2 regions of the Chroococcidiopsis cubana SAG 39.79 genome follow, and region 1 is predicted to be linked to the other one. Evidence: riboswitches for the same ligand, from Rfam matches in the RefSeq annotation. Region 1 holds a riboswitch; the other holds the start of a gene.

Evidence for each region. Region 1 has a riboswitch for thiamine pyrophosphate ahead of thiO (glycine oxidase ThiO). Riboswitches for the same ligand answer to the same signal wherever they lie in the genome.
Region 2: another riboswitch for thiamine pyrophosphate. It lies ahead of thiC (phosphomethylpyrimidine synthase); the one in region 1 lies ahead of thiO (glycine oxidase ThiO).

What each region holds. Positions count from the first base shown of each region.
Region 1 covers NZ_RSCK01000013.1:62,881-71,950, reverse strand. The annotation lists gene DSM107010_RS11095 (sodium:solute symporter family protein) at 1-1,267, shown strand, start outside; gene DSM107010_RS11090 (hypothetical protein) at 1,323-1,928, opposite strand; gene DSM107010_RS11080 (tetratricopeptide repeat protein) at 2,871-3,329, shown strand; gene DSM107010_RS11075 (tetratricopeptide repeat protein) at 3,391-3,675, shown strand; gene DSM107010_RS11070 (tetratricopeptide repeat protein) at 3,747-4,034, shown strand; gene cimA (citramalate synthase) at 4,049-5,707, opposite strand; gene DSM107010_RS11060 (2Fe-2S iron-sulfur cluster-binding protein) at 5,802-6,140, shown strand; TPP riboswitch at 6,280-6,375, shown strand; partial or broken gene thiO (glycine oxidase ThiO) at 6,470-7,549, shown strand; partial or broken gene DSM107010_RS42910 (glycine oxidase ThiO) at 7,712-8,506, shown strand; gene psb34 (photosystem II assembly protein Psb34) at 8,656-8,835, shown strand.
Region 2 covers NZ_RSCK01000005.1:109,815-118,884, reverse strand. The annotation lists gene DSM107010_RS05235 (EamA family transporter) at 1-605, opposite strand, end outside; gene DSM107010_RS05230 (succinate--CoA ligase subunit alpha) at 688-1,572, opposite strand; gene DSM107010_RS05225 (succinate--CoA ligase subunit beta) at 1,572-2,765, opposite strand; gene DSM107010_RS05220 (SDR family NAD(P)-dependent oxidoreductase) at 2,894-3,811, opposite strand; gene thiC (phosphomethylpyrimidine synthase) at 4,075-5,445, opposite strand; TPP riboswitch at 5,453-5,548, opposite strand; gene DSM107010_RS05210 (pentapeptide repeat-containing protein) at 5,747-6,475, shown strand; gene lipB (lipoyl(octanoyl) transferase LipB) at 6,558-7,283, opposite strand; gene DSM107010_RS05200 (hypothetical protein) at 7,282-7,560, shown strand; gene hpf (ribosome hibernation-promoting factor, HPF/YfiA family) at 7,806-8,447, shown strand; gene DSM107010_RS05190 (tetratricopeptide repeat protein) at 8,539-9,070, shown strand, end outside.

The DNA.
Region 1 (9,070 bases):
GGGTGTCGGAATTGTTTTCAGCCGCTTTCTCCAAGTCGATATCAGCACGGGTGTGATTATTGGGATGGTGGTAGTGGCGTTCTTCTCAGTTTTGGGCGGAATGAAAGGCATCACCTGGACGCAAGTAGCCCAGTATGGTGTATTAATTGTGGCTTATTTGATTCCCGCAGCGGCGATCGCTTATATTCTCACTGGCAATCCAATTCCGCAACTCGCCTTTACTTTTAGCGATATTGTGGGCAAGCTGAATCAAATTCAGTTGGATTTGGGTTTTAAAGAGTACTCGCAACCATTTGCTAACAGATCTCAGTTGGACGTGCTGTTCACTACCCTCGCCTTGATGGTAGGGACGGCAGGACTACCCCACGTAATTGTTAGATTCTACACGGTGACTAACGTCAGAGCGGCACGTTATTCAGCAGGTTGGGCGCTGTTGTTTATCGCCCTACTTTATACCAGCGCTCCCGCCTTGGCAACTTTCGCCCGTTACAACTTAATTAGCACTTTGCACAACCAGCCAATTACCGAAGTGCGACAGTTAGACTGGGCGAATAAATGGGAAAAAACCAAGTTATTAACCTTTGACGACAAGAACAATGACGGACGAATTGAGCTAACACCAGATAAAAATACGAGCGAAATTACGATTGACCCCGATATTATTGTCTTGTCTACGCCAGAAGTGGCTAGGTTAGCTCCTTGGGTCATCGGACTGGTCGCTGCTGGGGGATTAGCCGCAGCTTTATCTACGGCTAGTGGTTTGCTGTTGGTGATTTCTAGTTCTGTGGCGCACGATATTTACTACCGCATCATTAATCCCAACGCTTCGGAAACCCAAAGGGTGTTTGTCGGTCGGATTATGGTCGGGTTAGCCGTGGTGCTGGCGGGATATTTTGGGATTAATCCGCCGGGTTTTGTGGCGCAAGTGGTAGCGTTTGCGTTTGGGTTAGCTGCTGCTAGCTTTTTCCCTGCCATTGTTCTCGGGATTTTTGACAAACGAACGAATCGAGAAGGGGCGATCGCAGGTATCGTAGTCGGTCTAATCTTCACCCTATTCTACATCGTCGGGGTAAAATTCTACGGAATGCAACCTTGGTTATTTGGGATTTCTCCTGAAGGAATTGGTACGGTGGGGATGATAATTAACTTCATCGTCACGCTGGTGGTTTCACGCCTGACTCCACCACCACCAATTGCCGTACAAGAAATGGTAGAAGATTTACGTTCTCCTGCGGGGGCAGAATTACCTATTGAGTCTGTCCATTAATTTGAATTTGTAGACTGTAGGTAGGGGCGCATAGCTATGCGCCCTTATTATGTCTTTATCCTAGCGTGAGGTAATCTATTCGTTCAAAGTCACTGCGTTCTAAATTTTCTAATTCAGGACCCAGCAGTCGCACGTAACCTTGCTGATTCTCAACTCGACGTATAGCTGGGATATAAATATCTTGCTCGACCATAAAATCATAAATAAATCCGTATACACTTCCCATGTCTTCACGTTGAAGCTGACGATTTTGAGATTGGAAGTAAAAAGAAATATCTTCTTCAAAGTCTAACGTTTCTATAAAGTTGCCGTTTTCATATAATTCATATCCAATATAGCCACCCGTATCGCTCACTCTATAGTAAACTGTGCGAGTTTGCAGCAGACTAGAAAGAGTTTGAGTATCTTTTTTGTCGAGTGGAGTACAACCTGGTACAAAACCGAAGTTATAAATTGATGTCCAAGTTTGTTCTTGAAATTGAAATACAATAAAGCCTTGACCTGTAGTTACTATTTCGCGATCGTACACATCCTGTTCCCATCTCTCCGCTTGTCTTACTCGAACAAAGGCTGATGCGACAGTTTCTATTGGGGCTTTAACGAAAACAAAAGTTTGATTTAAATCAATAGATTCAATCCCTCTTTTCTGTTCTAGAACCATATTTTTGTCTGATTGTAAAAACGAGGTAAAAGCATTAATTTGAATGAATATAAATAAATGCATAGGGCAATGATAACACTAAGCCCTATGCTTGGATTGAGATATAGCTCAGATAATCTCTAGTCTATTAATTAATCTGGATCTGAATTTGATGGATTCAAGAAAAGTCTTCCAGGCATTCCAGGACCTATTGATTCTGGAAGCGTTAGATTGAGAATATAAACTTCAGGATTTCTCAGCGAAGCTTGACCAAGCTGGAGGTTATTGAAACTACCTGGAACTTCACAGCCTATAGAGTGCCAGACACCAACACGTTTCGTAGAAGCCTCAAACCTTGTTTTTGTGCTAATCTCCCTTACATCTGCGGTAGTAAGAAAAATCATTGCTGGTATTCTTCCTGCATCTGCTGCATCACTCCTACTAAGAGCATCAAGAAAACCTAGAATTTGGTAATCATCATAACTAGGGGTAGTAGACCTCCACTTAATGCTTTAACTTCGTAAAACACGCTCTTGTCATATGTTAAAGGTGAACCCAAAGGAAGGTTCTGAATTACAAGTGGAAGCACACCATCTGATACTACGTTTACTAATTTACCATTTGTCTTGTCTCTCCTTTGGGGTGATTCAAATTTTCGGTATTTTCTGGAATTGGAATACCTAGTCTGATAGTAGCTAGTGCAAAGTGTAGATATCTTCATAGATTGACAAAGATAAACGCTCAAATATAGAGCAGCAAAACAAAAATACAAAATAAACTTAACTCTATTTTTCTCAATACTATCAGTGTGATTTTACTGAAAACATTTACTCGTACTTGCTAGCTAAATTAGGTAAAACTACAGTAATTTTATAAAATTGATTATGCTTTGAGAAATAAAAGCAAAAATAGTAATGTAAATTTTATATATAGGTGATATAAATAATAATTAAGTTTTTATATTTGGTTGTTACTGTTTTTTCTACTACAATGTCGATTCTATCTTTTCTTCAAAATGTATCAACAGCTCAAGAGTATCCAGGTTGCTTTATAATTGGTTCAGATGGCAAGATAGTTAGCCTTGACCCTCTATACAAAAAGCGTAATGACGAGAAGAAATTAAGAATTGCAATGAAAGCCAACGAACTTTATCATCAGGGAATTGAATTAGGTCGTAAAGGATTTTATAAGGAAGCAATTTCTAATTATACTCAAGCAATTAATCTCAATCCTGATTTTGCAGAGGCTTATGTTTCTCGTGCTACCGTTCGATATTTAACAGAAGATGAACAGGGAGGTTTTGAAGACCTCAATAAGGCTTTGAATATATATAAGGATAGGGGAGATACACAAAGATATAATATCGTTCTCGATATGGTTCAGCATATACGAAGAGAGGCTGAATGGGAGAAAAACCTCTAGTTATTCCAACTTATTGAAGAAGTTCAGATGTAACGTTCTAAAAATAGAATTAAAGGATATAGTGAAAGCCAACGAATTTTATCAACAAGGGAGTGACCGAGCTAGAAGAGGGCTTTATAAAGAAGCATTTGAGGATTTCACTCAAGCAATTAATCTCAATCCTGGTTTTGTAGAAGCCTATATGATCCGTGCAGATACTCGAACTCTACTAGGAGACAAACAGGGGGCAGTGACAGATTTTCAAAAAGCTATAGACATTTATAAGGCTAGAGGAAGAGCCGACATAGCTGATATGCTTTTAACACCATTACAGGCACTAAAAAATGAAATTGAATGGGGTGAGTAAGCTTAAATAAGTTCCTTTTTTTTGAAGAAATTTGTCTATAAGATAATAAAAGTGAGAGTTTAAAAAATCTCATGAAAGCCAACGAATTTTATCAACAAGGGATTGATCGAGGTAGAAAAGGTCAATACAAAGAAGCATTTGACGATCTTACTCAAGCCATTAATCTCAATCCTGAGTTTGCAGAAGCTTATATTTACCGCGCTCATGCTAGAACTGGAATAGAAGATAAACAGGGGGCAGTGGCAGATTTTCAAAAAGCTATAGATATCTACAAATCTAGAGGAAGATCGGATATAGCCGATCTGCTTCTAACACCATTACAGGCACTAAAAAATGAAATTGAATGGGGTGACGAATAATCAATAAAATTAGCCTAACTAGAAGCACTTAATACTGTTTCTGCCATCATATGCAACATTAATCCGTATTCCAATCCTTCTACAACTGCCTGATAAGAAGCTTCTAAAATATTAGGAGAAACACCAACGGTCGTCCAACGCTGATGACCGTTTTTTGATTCTACTAAGACGCGAGTTTTTGCTGCCGTACCGCTGTGTCCGTCTAAAATTCTGACTTTGTAATCGCTTAATTCAAACTGAGCAATTTGTGGATAAAAGTTAACTAAAGCTTTTCTTAACGCCCTGTCTAATGCTGCTACAGGACCATTTCCCTCGGCGGCTTCGAGAATGTCTTGACCGTTGACAGTTAGTTTAACAGTAGCGAGGGCATTAGTATTCGTTCGCCCTTCGACTAAATCGCAGTGAACTTGAAAGCCTTTAATTTCAAAAAATTGCTGTCGTTTACCTAAAGCCTCGCGCATGAGGAGATCGAAACTGGCTTCAGCAGCTTCAAATTGATAGCCTTCACTTTCTAATTCTTTCAAGCGTTGCAGAATTTGTCGTGCTGTGGGGTTATGTTTATCTAATTCAATCCCAAAAGTACGGGCTTTGGCGACGACATTGCTAATTCCTGCTTGGTCAGAAATCACGATACGGCGGCGATTGCCAATTTGTTCTGGTTGAATATGTTCGTAGGTAAGGGGATTGCGTTCTACAGCCGAGACATGGATACCCCCCTTATGGGCAAAGGCAGAACGCCCTACAAAAGGTGCGTGTTCGTCAGGGGCAAGGTTGACAACTTCGCTGACAAAACGACTGACTTCAGTTAGTTGAGGCATTTGTGCGTCAGCAAGGCATTGGTATCCGAGTTTGAGCTGTAAGTTAGGGATGAGAGAACAGAGGTTAGCATTACCGCAGCGTTCGCCGTAGCCGTTGATCGTCCCCTGTACCATCTTCGCCCCTTCCATCACAGCGGCGATCGCATTGGCGACAGCTGTATCGGAATCGTTGTGGGTATGGATTCCTATTTGGGGAATGGGTAGGGGCGCACAGCTGTGCGCCCCTACAGAAATAAATGAGGCTACGTCGCGAACAATAGAACTAATTTCATGTGGGAGAGTCCCGCCGTTGGTGTCGCACAGGACGAGCCATTCTGCGCCAGAGGCGATCGCGGCTGCTAGCGTTTTTAAGGCATAATCGCGATTGTGTTTATAGCCATCAAACCAGTGTTCGGCATCGTAAATGACTCGTCGCCCTTGGCTGCGAAGGTAGGCAACTGTATCGCGAATCATCTCTAAATTTTCTTCCAGGCTGCATTTTAGCCCTTCTGTAACGTGGAGATCCCAAGATTTACCAAAAATTGTCACCCAACGAGTTCCAGCAGCCAGAATCGCTTGCAGGAGTGAATCTTCAGCCGCACTAACATGGGGGCGACGGGTAGAACAAAAAGCAACGACTTCGGCTTGCTTGAGGGGCTCTTCCTTCAACTGCCAGAAAAATTGTACGTCTCTAGGATTTGCCCCAGGCCATCCACCTTCAATAAAGGGAACGCCCAATTGGTCGAGTTGGCGGGCAATGCGTAATTTATCCTCTAAGGATACAGACAAGCCTTCACGCTGCGTACCGTCGCGTAGGGTTGTATCGTAAATCCAGATCTGGTTTGGGTTGGAGGCGAGGGGTAATGCTTCGGTCATAGGGAAAGAACAAACACAGGAAAGCTCGAACTCTAGAAAGCGATATTCTGATTTTAGGTAGAACTAGATGGTGGAGTCGCTAGCTAACATGGATATGGTAAAGGTAATTGCTCAAGGTAAAACAATTGAATGCGATCGCGGCGCTAATTTACGACAAGTCTTGCTTAAGCATGACATTGAGTTGTACAACGGTGGCGCTAAAGTTATCAATTGTCACGGTATTGGCAGTTGCGGTACTTGTGCGGTGTTAGTCGAAGGCGAAGTTTCCGAACCAAATTGGCAAGATAAAACCCGTCGCTCCCTTCCTCCCCATTCTCCCACGCGCAACCTAAGGTTAGCGTGCCAGACAAAAGTTTTAGGTGATGTAAAGGTAACAAAATTTGACGGCTTCTGGGGACAAGGTACGGAAACTGTGTGGAATTCGGAATTATAGAAAGTGAAAGCTGAGGGGTTTATTGATGGAGATGATCTGCGTTTTTCCTGTCGATGTGTTATGTAGCGAACTACTATGACAATAGGGATAACATGAGAAGCTATCCACATTTTCCGCTTATCCGCGTGCTAGGATAGTCAACCATAGCTAGGGGTGTCTGGGGAACCAGGCTGAGATAGTCCCTTAGAACCTGAGACTGGGTAATACCAGCGGAGGGAAGCTGTTTATGAGAACTCAAGATATATACAGAATGGCTGGCGAAGCATTGCAGGTAAAAGCGATCGCTCAATTTCTCGCCTCTTGCCTAACTCACAAATGACAAATGACAAATGACAAATGACATTTTAATTATTGGTGGCGGGGTCGTTGGTTTGGCGATCGCCGTTGAGTTAAGATTGCGCGGTGCATCTGTCACTTTACTCTGTCGCGATTTTCATGCTGCGGCAAGTCATGCAGCGGCGGGAATGCTAGCGCCTCAAGCCGAGCAAATCCCTCCAGGGGCAATGTTAGATCTGTGTTTGCGATCGCGATCGCTCTACCCCGAATGGACGCGCAAGCTAGAAGAAATTAGCGGTAAACCAACAGGTTACTGGGCTTGCGGCATTCTCGCGCCTGTTTATGAAGATGTAGGGGCGCACAGCCGTACACTCCTACAAGAAAATAATTCTTCCCCCGCTTACTATCTCGATAAAGAGGCAATCCACCTCTATCAACCAGGATTGAGTGAAGCAGTTGAGGGCGGTTGGTGGTATCCCGAAGATGCTCAAGTCGATAATCGGGCTTTGACTTTGGCTTTATGGTCGGCAGCAGAATCGTTGGGCGTAGATTTGCACGATGGAATTGCTGTTGAAGGCATTTTACAGCATCAAGGGCGAGTTATTGGCGTTCAGACTGCCAGTGGCAACTTCTCAGCCGATCGCTATATCCTGGCATCCGGTGCTTGGTCGTCAGAGTTGTTACCTTTACCCGTGCGTCCGAAAAAAGGGCAAATGCTATCGGTACAAATACCAGATAGCGATCGCGCTGATGCGATGCTCCAGCGGGTTTTGTATGCTTCAGATGTCTACATCGTACCGCGCCGCGAACGCCGCATTATTATTGGTGCTACCAGTGAAGATGTAGGATTTACCCCTTATAATACCCCAGCGGGAATTCAAACTTTACTGCAACGAGCCATTCGGATCTATCCCCAGTTACAAGATTATCCAATTCGCGAATTTTGGTGGGGTTTTCGTCCTGCGACTCCTGACGAACTACCCATTTTAGGAAATAGCCCCTGCTCGAATCTTACCTTAGCCACTGGTCACTATCGCAACGGTATCCTCCTCGCACCCATCACTGCCAAGTTAATTGCTGACTTATGGGAACAAAAATTAGATCCTTTGCTAGAGAGTTTTAGTTATTTGCGATTTCTTGGCGAGAGTTGGAAGTCGGGAGTCGGGAGTCGGGAGAAGAGAGCTGAGGGAGCTGAGGGAGACATTGCCAACTACCAATTACCAACTACCAATTACCAATTACCAATTACCAACAATTCACAAATGCAAACCTTAGATCTATCACAGCAACAGTCCCTCGATCGCCCTTTAGTGATTGCCGATCGCACTTTTTCTTCCCGCTTGATGACTGGTACTGGTAAGTATCGCAACGTAGAAGAGATGCAGCAAAGCGTGGTTGCTAGCGGTTGTCAAATTGTCACCGTTGCTGTGCGACGAGTGCAAACAAAAGCACCTGGACATGAAAATTTAGCTGAGGCTTTGGATTGGACAAAGCTGTGGATGTTGCCCAATACCGCTGGTTGTCAGACGGCGGAAGAAGCAATTCGCGTTGCTCGTTTGGGGCGCGAGATGGCGAAGGTTTTAGGACAAGAAGATAACAATTTTGTCAAGTTAGAAGTGATTCCCGATCCAAAATATTTGCTGCCCGATCCGATCGGGACTTTACAAGCAGCAGAACAACTGGTGAAGGAAGGTTTCGCCGTATTACCTTACATCAATGCCGATCCAATGCTGGCGAAACGCTTGGAGGAAGTCGGCTGCGTGACTGTGATGCCTTTGGCTTCTCCAATTGGTTCTGGACAAGGATTGAAAACAACGGCAAATATTCAAATCATCATTGAAAATGCTGGCGTACCAGTGGTGGTAGATGCGGGAATTGGCACGCCTAGCGAAGCCGCGCAAGCAATGGAGTTGGGGGCAGATGCTTTACTGATTAACACGGCGATCGCCCAAGCTAAGAACCCTCCTGCTATGGCACGCGGTATGAAACTAGCCACCGAAGCCGGACGACTCGCCTACCTCGCCGGACGAATACCAATTAAAGATTACGCGATCGCTAGTTCCCCTCTTAGCGGCACTGTCACGAGCTAAAGCGGTTGTTTCCCCAACTCCTGTAAGGGCGTACAGCCGTGCGCCCCTACCGACTCCCGTATATGTAAATTTTCTTAACTAAAGTATGAGAGTATTTCTACCATTTTTTGTTACAGTTAAGCAAAGCAAAAATAGAAAGGACTTGATTCATGCCCTATACCACCGAAGAAGGCGGTCGTTTAAATAACTTTGCTGTAGAACCCAAAGTTTACACGGCAGAACCACCAAGCAGTACTCAGAAGCGTAACTATATTATTGGTGGCGTTGCAGGTGCATTTTTGGTTGTGGCTTTAGTATTCGTTGCTGTAGCGGTCTCTAGCGCCAGTTAACATTAAGGGTTTTTGACAATTTAACCATTAGTTTTTCGCCAAATACCCGACGATCGCGATCGCACCTACTATACAAGGTGAGAGATCTAAGCAGTAAAGAAGTATTTGGGCGAAATTTTTGTTTTTGGTTTCAGTATTAGAGTGGGCGTTGCTCACCCTACACCTCTAGCGTTATTTATATTTATTGATTTTTATTCAAAAAACAACAATGCGATCGCTGCTTTTCTACCACTAG
Region 2 (9,070 bases), on a different contig from region 1:
ACTCCAGTTCCTAGCAAACAGGTCAGAAAAACCACATTTATCGATTTTGGCGCAATGTTTTGCTGAGCAAATGCATTAAACCAAAGTGTATAAATTGCGATCGAACCAGCAGCACCTAATGCTAAAAGGTAGCCTGCTAGAGTTGCCCAAGAGACAGCGCGATCGGTAGATAGCTGAGGCAGCACGATCGCACTGGCTCCAGCCATAGCCAGCAGCATTCCAAAGCCTTCATTTCGTTTAACGTGTAAGCGCACAACATATTTGTAGGCAATAATAAACAAGGGTGAGGTTGTGAATAATAATGTCACTTCTCCCACAGGTGCTAGCTGAAATGCCGTCGTGCCTAAGACATAACCTCCAATAGCTGGCAAACTCAGCCACCAGATCGTTGAAGTGCGAAGGGAGCGAATCAGATCGTGTCGGACACTCGGCGCTAGAAAAAGGATCGGCAGCATTGCAACAGTGGCAACCAGAAAGCGACCTGCCAAAACTGCAAAAGCAGACCATCCTGGAAGCCAGCGGACAAATACACCTACCATACCCCAAGTAGCTGCGGCACATAGAGCCGCCATTAAGCCTTGGGTGTTTAGTGTGGGTTGAGTCATCTAGATTTCATATCCTTGACTTTTCCCTGTTCTCTATTCATCAAAGATTTCGAGTCAATTCGGAAGTATCAAACTGCATCTTTTATTTTTTCTTTAATGCCTTTTTCACCAATTCAGCAATTTGCGAGGGGCGTTCTGCAACTGGAACTTTTGCCGCTTTGAAAGCTTCTAACTTGCTTTTTGCCGTACCGACATTATCTCCTCTGCCAACCACGGCTGCTAGCGTCCCAGTATGCCCCCAGTGTTTGCCAGCTGGCGCATGACAACCAGCAATGTAGGCTATAACTGGTTTATCGATCGCCTCGGCAATGTAACGCGCCGCAGCTTCTTCGCTATTTCCCCCAGGTTCCCCGACTAAAACGATCGCTTCTGTAGTATCGTCTTCATCGAAAATTTGCAGCCATTGTAGAAAAGAAGAACCAATAATTGCATCACTGCCAATACTGACAGCAATTGACTGCCCTAACCCGGCTTTAGTCAATCCCAAGGCAATTTCGTAAGTCAGAGTCGTGCTGCGACTGACAATACCAATCGAACCTGGAGTATAAAATTCACTGGCATGGGTTCCCAAAAGTAATTTGCCAGGAATGATAATACCCGGACTGTTTGGTCCTACAATTATGGTTTCGTTTGCCTCTGCTTTACGCAACAAGCGCACCATATCCAAAGGAGGTACGCCAGCAGAGATGATAATAATTTGTTTTATCCCAGAAGCGATCGCCTCTAACGCAGCATCTAAAGCTTGATAGGGAGGGACGAAAATAATCGTCGTATCGATCGCCCCAACTGCCGCTACTGCCTGTTCGACCAAATCGAACACGGGTAAATCGTCAATAGATGTCGTTTGACCAGGACTAACTGCGGCAACAATCTGCGTCCCGTAGGCTTGCATACGAGCAATGTAGGGCGACCAGAGCGATGCTGTCATGCCCTGAATTAAAACTTTACTATCAGGCTTTAATTTCATCACTCACTTCTTTTAGGCAACGAACTTTTCGCAACACGGACGGCTTGGGCGATCGCTTCGTCTAAATCTTCCATTGAAGAGACTTGTACCGCATCTAGCTTTGCTTTGGCATCTGCTAAATCCGTTCCTGCCAAGCGCACGACTAGTTTAGGGTATTGGGCATGAGAACGAGTTTTGTGCGTCTTATTGTCGTGCTGTTGTACGAAAGTCGCGATCGCCTCAGCCACTTCTACAGTTGTCGGCACGCTACAAAGAATATTAACTAAGATCGCGTGGATAGATTTATCTTGAGCAATCAATTCTAGACCTTGGACGACGCGATCGCAAAAATTCAACCCCCCATTTGCGCCAATTCTTCCATGTCCCACATTTAAGCAAACAGATGGTTTGCGGTGACTGGCTGTGGCGATCAAATCTAAAGTTGCCATCAATAACCCCGCGCCATTGCCCAAAATTGCAATATTTCCCGACTTATCTACCTCATTCCACTTGCCAACTTGAGCGACTGATGGATAACCGTTAGGACGGCTAGCTTTTTTTTCTGCCATCATCAAAATATCGGGATGGCGGGCGATCGCTTGGTCGTTGACAGTAACTTTACCATCCAATGCCATTAACTCCCCAGTCGAACTGACCCCTAAAGGATTGATTTCGATCAAATCCAAATCTTTCTGCACGAATAAACCGTACATTTTTTCCACGATAGCGCTGACCGATGCCAGTGCATCTCCCTGCAAGCCCATTTTGACTGCTAATCGGCGGGCATAAAAGGGTGAAAAATCTCGTTCGACTATGACTTGTTGTAAAGCTTCTGGATTGGATTCAACATCGACTCCCCCTTGCGTAGAACCCAGAAGCAACGGACGGCGAGCAACTGCATCGATAACTATGGCTAGGTAAAACTCGCGATCGGAGTTGTATTTTGCCTCCGCTAGTAAAACTTCAGGAAATTCCCCTAAAATTGGTAAATTGAAGATCGTTTGTGCCGCAGCGATCGCGTCGATCGTATTCGTGACGATCTTTACTCCCCCAGCTTTTCCCCTACCTCCCGTCCGCACTTGCGATTTGAGTACTACTGGATAGGGAATCTTCAACCCCTTCAAATCGCGGGGACGATCGATTCTTTGGGAAGGTAAAACTGGAATACCAATCTCGCGAAACCATTCTTTAGCTTGATACTCTAGTAGATCCATTTTTTGATGGTAATAGGTAATAGGTAATGGGTAATGGGTCAGGAGGGATTAGGATTTAGCACTAAGGGATTAGGGTAGCGATCGAGAACTACCAACTACCAACTACCAATTACCAATTACCAATTCATTTATACTTCATCCTTCAAGCCTAAACGATGCTTTTGCCAATCTTGCGCTACGAGGTTAATGCCATAAAATCGCTGCCAAAAGCGATCGACAACTTTAGTTGATAAAACTTTCGTCATCATAAACACCAAAAAATTTCCCCCTGTTGCTGCAATATAGCGCGGGCGGGGATGAGAATCTGTCAGTGCTTTAACAATTGCTTCTGCAACTCGTTCGGCACTCCAAGCACGGCTACTCGTGTGTTTCTCTAAATCTTTTAATTTTTCAAAAGCAGCGCGATAGGGGGTGCGTTCGGGAGTGGCTACGGTTGATTCTACAGCTTGGGCGGCGGCGGCAAAAAAATCCGTGCTGACTGGACCTGGTTCGATGACGCTGACTTTAATATTGAATGGTGCTAGTTCCATGCGCAAAGCATCGCTGAGTCCTTCGAGGGCAAATTTTGAACCACTATACAAACCGCCAAACGGGAAAGCCATCCTGCCACCCAGCGAACTAATATTGATAATTCTGCCACCACCGCGATCGCGCATCAGCGGAATTAAGCTGCGGATCAGCGCTAAGGGTGCTAGCACGTTGATTTGAAATTGTCTGGCAGCAGCTTCGTGGGGAATGAGTTCTATGGGTCCCATCTGTCCGTAGCCAGCATTATTAACTAAAGCATCAACGCGACCGAATTTTGCGATCGCGGCTTGGGCTAGGGCTTCAACTTGGTCAGTCTGTGCTAAATCTGTGGGAACGATGAGAACTTCTGCCCCTAATTGCCGACAGTGACTAGCGACCTTTTCCAACTTGTCTGCATCTCTAGCTGCCAAGACTAAGCGAATCGTCTTAAATCGTTCTGCTAAAATTTTTGCCAGTGCTGCCCCAATGCCAGTAGAAGCACCAGTAATTAATACAACTTGTTCGGATAAAGAAAGCATTTTTAGTCAATTTAACGAGCAACAATTAGGGCGAGACAGACAATCCTACCCTATGTTCTGCAAAGATTTTAAAGCGACGAGGGCAAACTTGTCTTATATCTGAGGAGACACAATTAAGAGAGCTGAGGGGGCTGAGGGGGCTGAGGGAGCTGAGGGAGAGTCGCGAAGTTGAGGGAGCGACAACCAACAACCAACAACCAAAAACAAATTTCCCACACCCCATACCCCACACCCTACACCCCTTCTTCACGCACCACTCACCACTATCCTTTCACAGTTTCTCGTGCCAAGAACTTTTCTAGTTCCGTCAGCGCGTCAGCATCAACTTTTGTTTGCATCGGGCAGAATTTGGGACCGCACATCGAGCAGAATTCAGCAGTTTTATAAATATCTGCTGGCAGGGTTTCGTCGTGATATTCCTTTGCCCTGTCTGGATCGAGGGATAATTCAAACTGACGATTCCAGTCGAAATTGTAACGGGCGGTTGAAAGCTCGTCATCCCTATCTCTAGCACCGATGCGGTGTCTTGCCACGTCCGCAGCGTGGGCGGCGATTTTGTAGGCAATCAAACCATTCCGCACGTCTTCCGCATCGGGTAAGCCCAAATGTTCTTTAGGTGTGACATAGCATAACATTGCCGTACCATACCAACCTGCCATTGCTGCCCCGATCGCAGAAGTGATATGGTCGTAGCCTGGGGCAATATCCGTTACCAATGGTCCCAGCACGTAAAAAGGTGCTTCCGAACACTCTTCCATCTGCTTGCGGACGTTAAATTCAATTTGATCCATCGGGACGTGTCCTGGTCCTTCTACCATGACTTGGACATCGTGTTCCCAGGCTTTACGAGTCAGTTGTCCCAAAGTTTTTAATTCTGCTAACTGTGCCTCGTCGGATGCATCGTGGAGACAGCCAGGGCGTAGAGAGTCACCTAAACTAAAGGACACGTCGTATTTCTTAAAAATCTCGATAATGTCGCGCAAGTGCGTGTACAGCGGATTTTGTTTGTGATGGTGCAACATCCACCGCGCTAAAATACCTCCACCACGGGAGACAATTCCGGTAATTCGGTTTTTGACTAATGGCAAATGCTCGATTAAAATCCCAGCATGAATTGTCATATAGTCTACACCTTGCTGGGCGTGTTTCTCGATGATGTGGAGAAAATCTTCCGCAGTGAGCTTTTCAATACTACCATGGACGCTTTCTAAAGCTTGATAGACTGGTACAGTGCCAATTGGCACCGGAGAAGCGTTAATAATTGCAGTGCGAATTTCATCTAAGTTACCGCCGCCTGTGGATAAGTCCATGACGGTATCGGCTCCATATTTTACCGCTAGATTGAGCTTGGCAACTTCTTCATCTAGGTTGGAAGAGTTGGGTGAAGCACCAAGATTAGCATTCACCTTACATTTGGAGGCGATGCCAATACACATCGGTTCCAAATTGGGATGATTGATATTGGCAGGGATAATCATGCGTCCCCGCGCTACTTCATCTCGAATCAACTCCACCGGTAAATTCTCCCGTCGGGCGACATGATGCATTTCTTCGGTTATTACACCTTTACGGGCAAAGTGCATTTGAGACACGTTATCTTGCCCGCGACGCTTCGCGATCCATTCTGTACGCATTTCGAGTTCCTCGCATAAACAGCTTCCCTCCGCTGGTATTACCCAGTCTCAGGTTCTAAGGGACTGTCTCAGCCTGGTTTCCCAGACACCCCTAGCTATGGTTGTCGATTGTATCACTTCTACCCAGCCGCAGTTTGTTAATTTTTGAGTTAATTAATTTTTTCTATGTATGCAAGCTAAATGATTGTTGGAGTAAGGCGAAAGCTCGTAAAAATAAGATGTGGCGGGAAAAATATACTGTCTATTTCCGAAAAGATTAGACTAAAAATTAATAACCGATCGCTTCAGGATTTTATACGCGATGTTAGCTCCTATACTAAGTTTACTGGCTTACGCGAACGATCCACCGATCGCACCCTACAATCCCAGCATCCGATCGAGCGATCGCAGCGTTCAATTAGTTAAGCAACAAAATAGCGCGATCGAACAGTTACTATCTACTAATGAATGTGAAGGATGTAACCTAGAAAATGCCGAGCTTCAAGGTGCAAAATTGAGGGGTGCAAAACTGAGAGGTGCAAATATGAGAAATGCCGATCTTAGTTATGCCAACTTAGAAAATGCTGACTTAGAAAATACAAATTTAGAAAATGCTAATTTAGCAAGTAGCAATCTTCAAGGTGCGAAATTAGAAAATTCTTACCTGAGATCTGTCGATTTAGACAATGCTAACTTGAATAATGCCAACTTAGAAAAAGTAAATCTGGAAAATGCCAATCTAGAGGGTAGCAGTCTTCGAGGTGCAAAACTAGACACTGCTTATCTCAGGGGCGTTAATTTTCGAGATGCCGATTTGCAACTCGCAATATTAGAAAATGCTAATCTTCAAGATGCTAATTTTCAACGGGCGATTCTCCGAGATGCTGTACTAGATGATGCTTATTTGGGAAATACAAACTTAAGAAATGCCGATTTACGAAATGCTTCTCTACAAGATGCAAATTTGCAAGGGGCAAAATTAGTAGGAACTAATCTGCGCGGTGCAGATCTTAAAGGTGTTTATTTACCTGATGGTATGAGAAATGATTAGGTGATTGGGAGTTACCCAATTGAAGATTCAGATCTCGATCCCCCCAACCCCCCTTAAAAAGGGGGGCATTGTTCCCCCCTTCTCAAGGCAGGCTAGGGGGAATCTTTGAGGATCTATCGTTTTTAACCAAACTGTATCGATCTATATCTTCTTCCAATCCTTTTTGCTCTACTAAATCTACTTCAAATACCTCTGCAAACGATCGCGCAACTTGCAATTTCACCTGCTCTAGTTGAATATCTGGTATCCATTGAGCTAAACTACCCACGGGTTTATCGGCAATCCCGCAGGGGACAATTTTACTGAAACCTGCCATATCGGGACAGACATTTAAAGCAAAACCATGCATTGTCACCCAGCGACTGACTTTAATCCCGATCGCGGCGACTTTATATCCTTCCAACCATACCCCAGTTAAACCAGGGACGCGATCGCCCTGCAACCCGTAAACCGCTAACACGCGAATTAAGACTTCTTCTAGCTGCCGCAAATACCAGTGCAAATCTTTGTGGTGGAATTGCAGATTTAAAATCGGGTAGCCTACCAGTTGACCGGGACAGTGATAAGTTACCTCTCCACCTCTTTCTATCCTATATACTTTTTCTGCACTTTTGTCAAGGTCGAATTGCAGAAAATCTAAACTAGCTCCGTGTCCTAAAGTGTAGACTGGCGGGTGTTCTAGCAAAATTAAGACATCAGGTAAATCGGGATCTTGGCGGCGCTGTTGCAACAGATGTTTTTGCCAATTCCAAGCCTCAGCATAACAGACGAGTCCGTAATTATAAAGATAGCATTGATGGCGTTTCATGGAGATGATTACAAGCGATCGCAAAAAAGTTCAAGCGTATTTTTTACCAAATTTTATTGCATTTGCGATTGACTACATCAAGAAATGTCAAGGAATGCGAAGGATATTAAAAAGAACTAAAACCTCTCTGTTTTCCAGAATACAAAGTGCTAACTTGAAAGTAGAAACACAAACACAGCAGGGAGGAAGGCTTTACCACCACGCCAGACTCGATGTGAAAGTCGAGATTCTACTAGGAAAAATCCCAGATCGCCCTCCAACTGGGAAATACCTGTAGTTTATTAGCAGGAACAAACCCTTTTCGTCAGGAAGTGCGACTGGTAAATTTTCATCGCAAAATAGCGAAGTTGATAAACTAAAGCGTGGTGAAATGGTGACAAAAAGCGCACCAATCGATTGATTTCTGGAGTACTTAAAACACCAGAATTCGGGCTTTTAGTAAGTAGACACTGACAGCAAATTGTTGCTGCTTTGTATTTAACCTAACACAAATTTGGTTCGTATCCATCGGGAGAATTAAATATGAAGCTTGTGATCCATGGCAAAAACATCGAAATCACCGATGCCATTCGCGAGTACGTGAATCAGAAAATAGAAAAGGCAGTCAATCATTTTCAAACTCTAACCACTGAAGTAGATGTTCATTTGTCAGTAGCCCGCAATCCCAGGATCAACCCAAAACAAGCAGCGGAAGTCACAATTTACGCCAACGGAACTGTAATTCGGGCAGAGGAAAGTAGCGAGAACTTATACGCCAGCATCGATCTAGTCGCCGATAAAATTGCCCGACAGCTACGCAAGTATAAAGAAAAATTGCAAGACAAGAAAACTCAGCCAAAAACTAGCTTAGAGGCAGTAGAACCACCCGTTGTTAATGATTTGATTGGCGATCGCACTCCCGAATTACCTAGCGAAGTCGTCCGCACGAAATACTTCGCCATGCCACCAATGACACTGAATGAAGCCCTAGAACAACTACAACTCGTCGATCACGATTTTTATATGTTCCGCAATGCCGAAACTGGAGAAATAAACGTCATTTACGAACGCAATCATGGTGGATATGGCGTAATTCAACCCCGCAACGGCAACGGACACACGCACGGTAATGCTAAGAACGGTAAAGCCCAAACTTCGGTAGAAAAGCCACAGGTTTCTAAGTAACAACAAGTAGAGACGTTACACGTAACGTCTCTACACTGATAACTGTCTAAGCCTACAATGGAATTGGCGAGAAGTTGCTAGGAAGGTAGCGATGAGAGTACCACAGGCTTTCTTGACAAAATTCCGAGCTGCATTTGTCGGTGTCAGCATACTGATGCTAGGGATGCAACCTAGTTATGCTATAGAAACGTTACCAAGGCAAATCAAACCGCAAGAAAACCTACAGGTAGCAGCAACGCACAACAATCGAGGCGTAGAGTTAGCCGAACAAGGAAAATTCTCAGAAGCGATCGCGGCTTTCAATCAAGCAATTGAAATTTATCCTCAGTACGAAAACGCTCACAATAATTTAGGGCTTGCTTTTGGCAATCAGCAACAGTACATCCAAGCAGAAAACGCCTTCAAACATGCTCTTGCCATCAATCCGCGTAATTTTGAAACCTACAATAATTTAGGAATCGCCCTCGGTAGTCAAGGCAAATTTGCAGAAGCGATCGCTGCTTTTCGACAAGCAATTCAACTCAAACCCAACGATCCAACCTCTTACCAAAACCTCGGTGTAGCATTTTGGAGCCAAGGAAATTTGCCCGAAGCACAAGCATCTTTGCATAAAGCCAAAGATC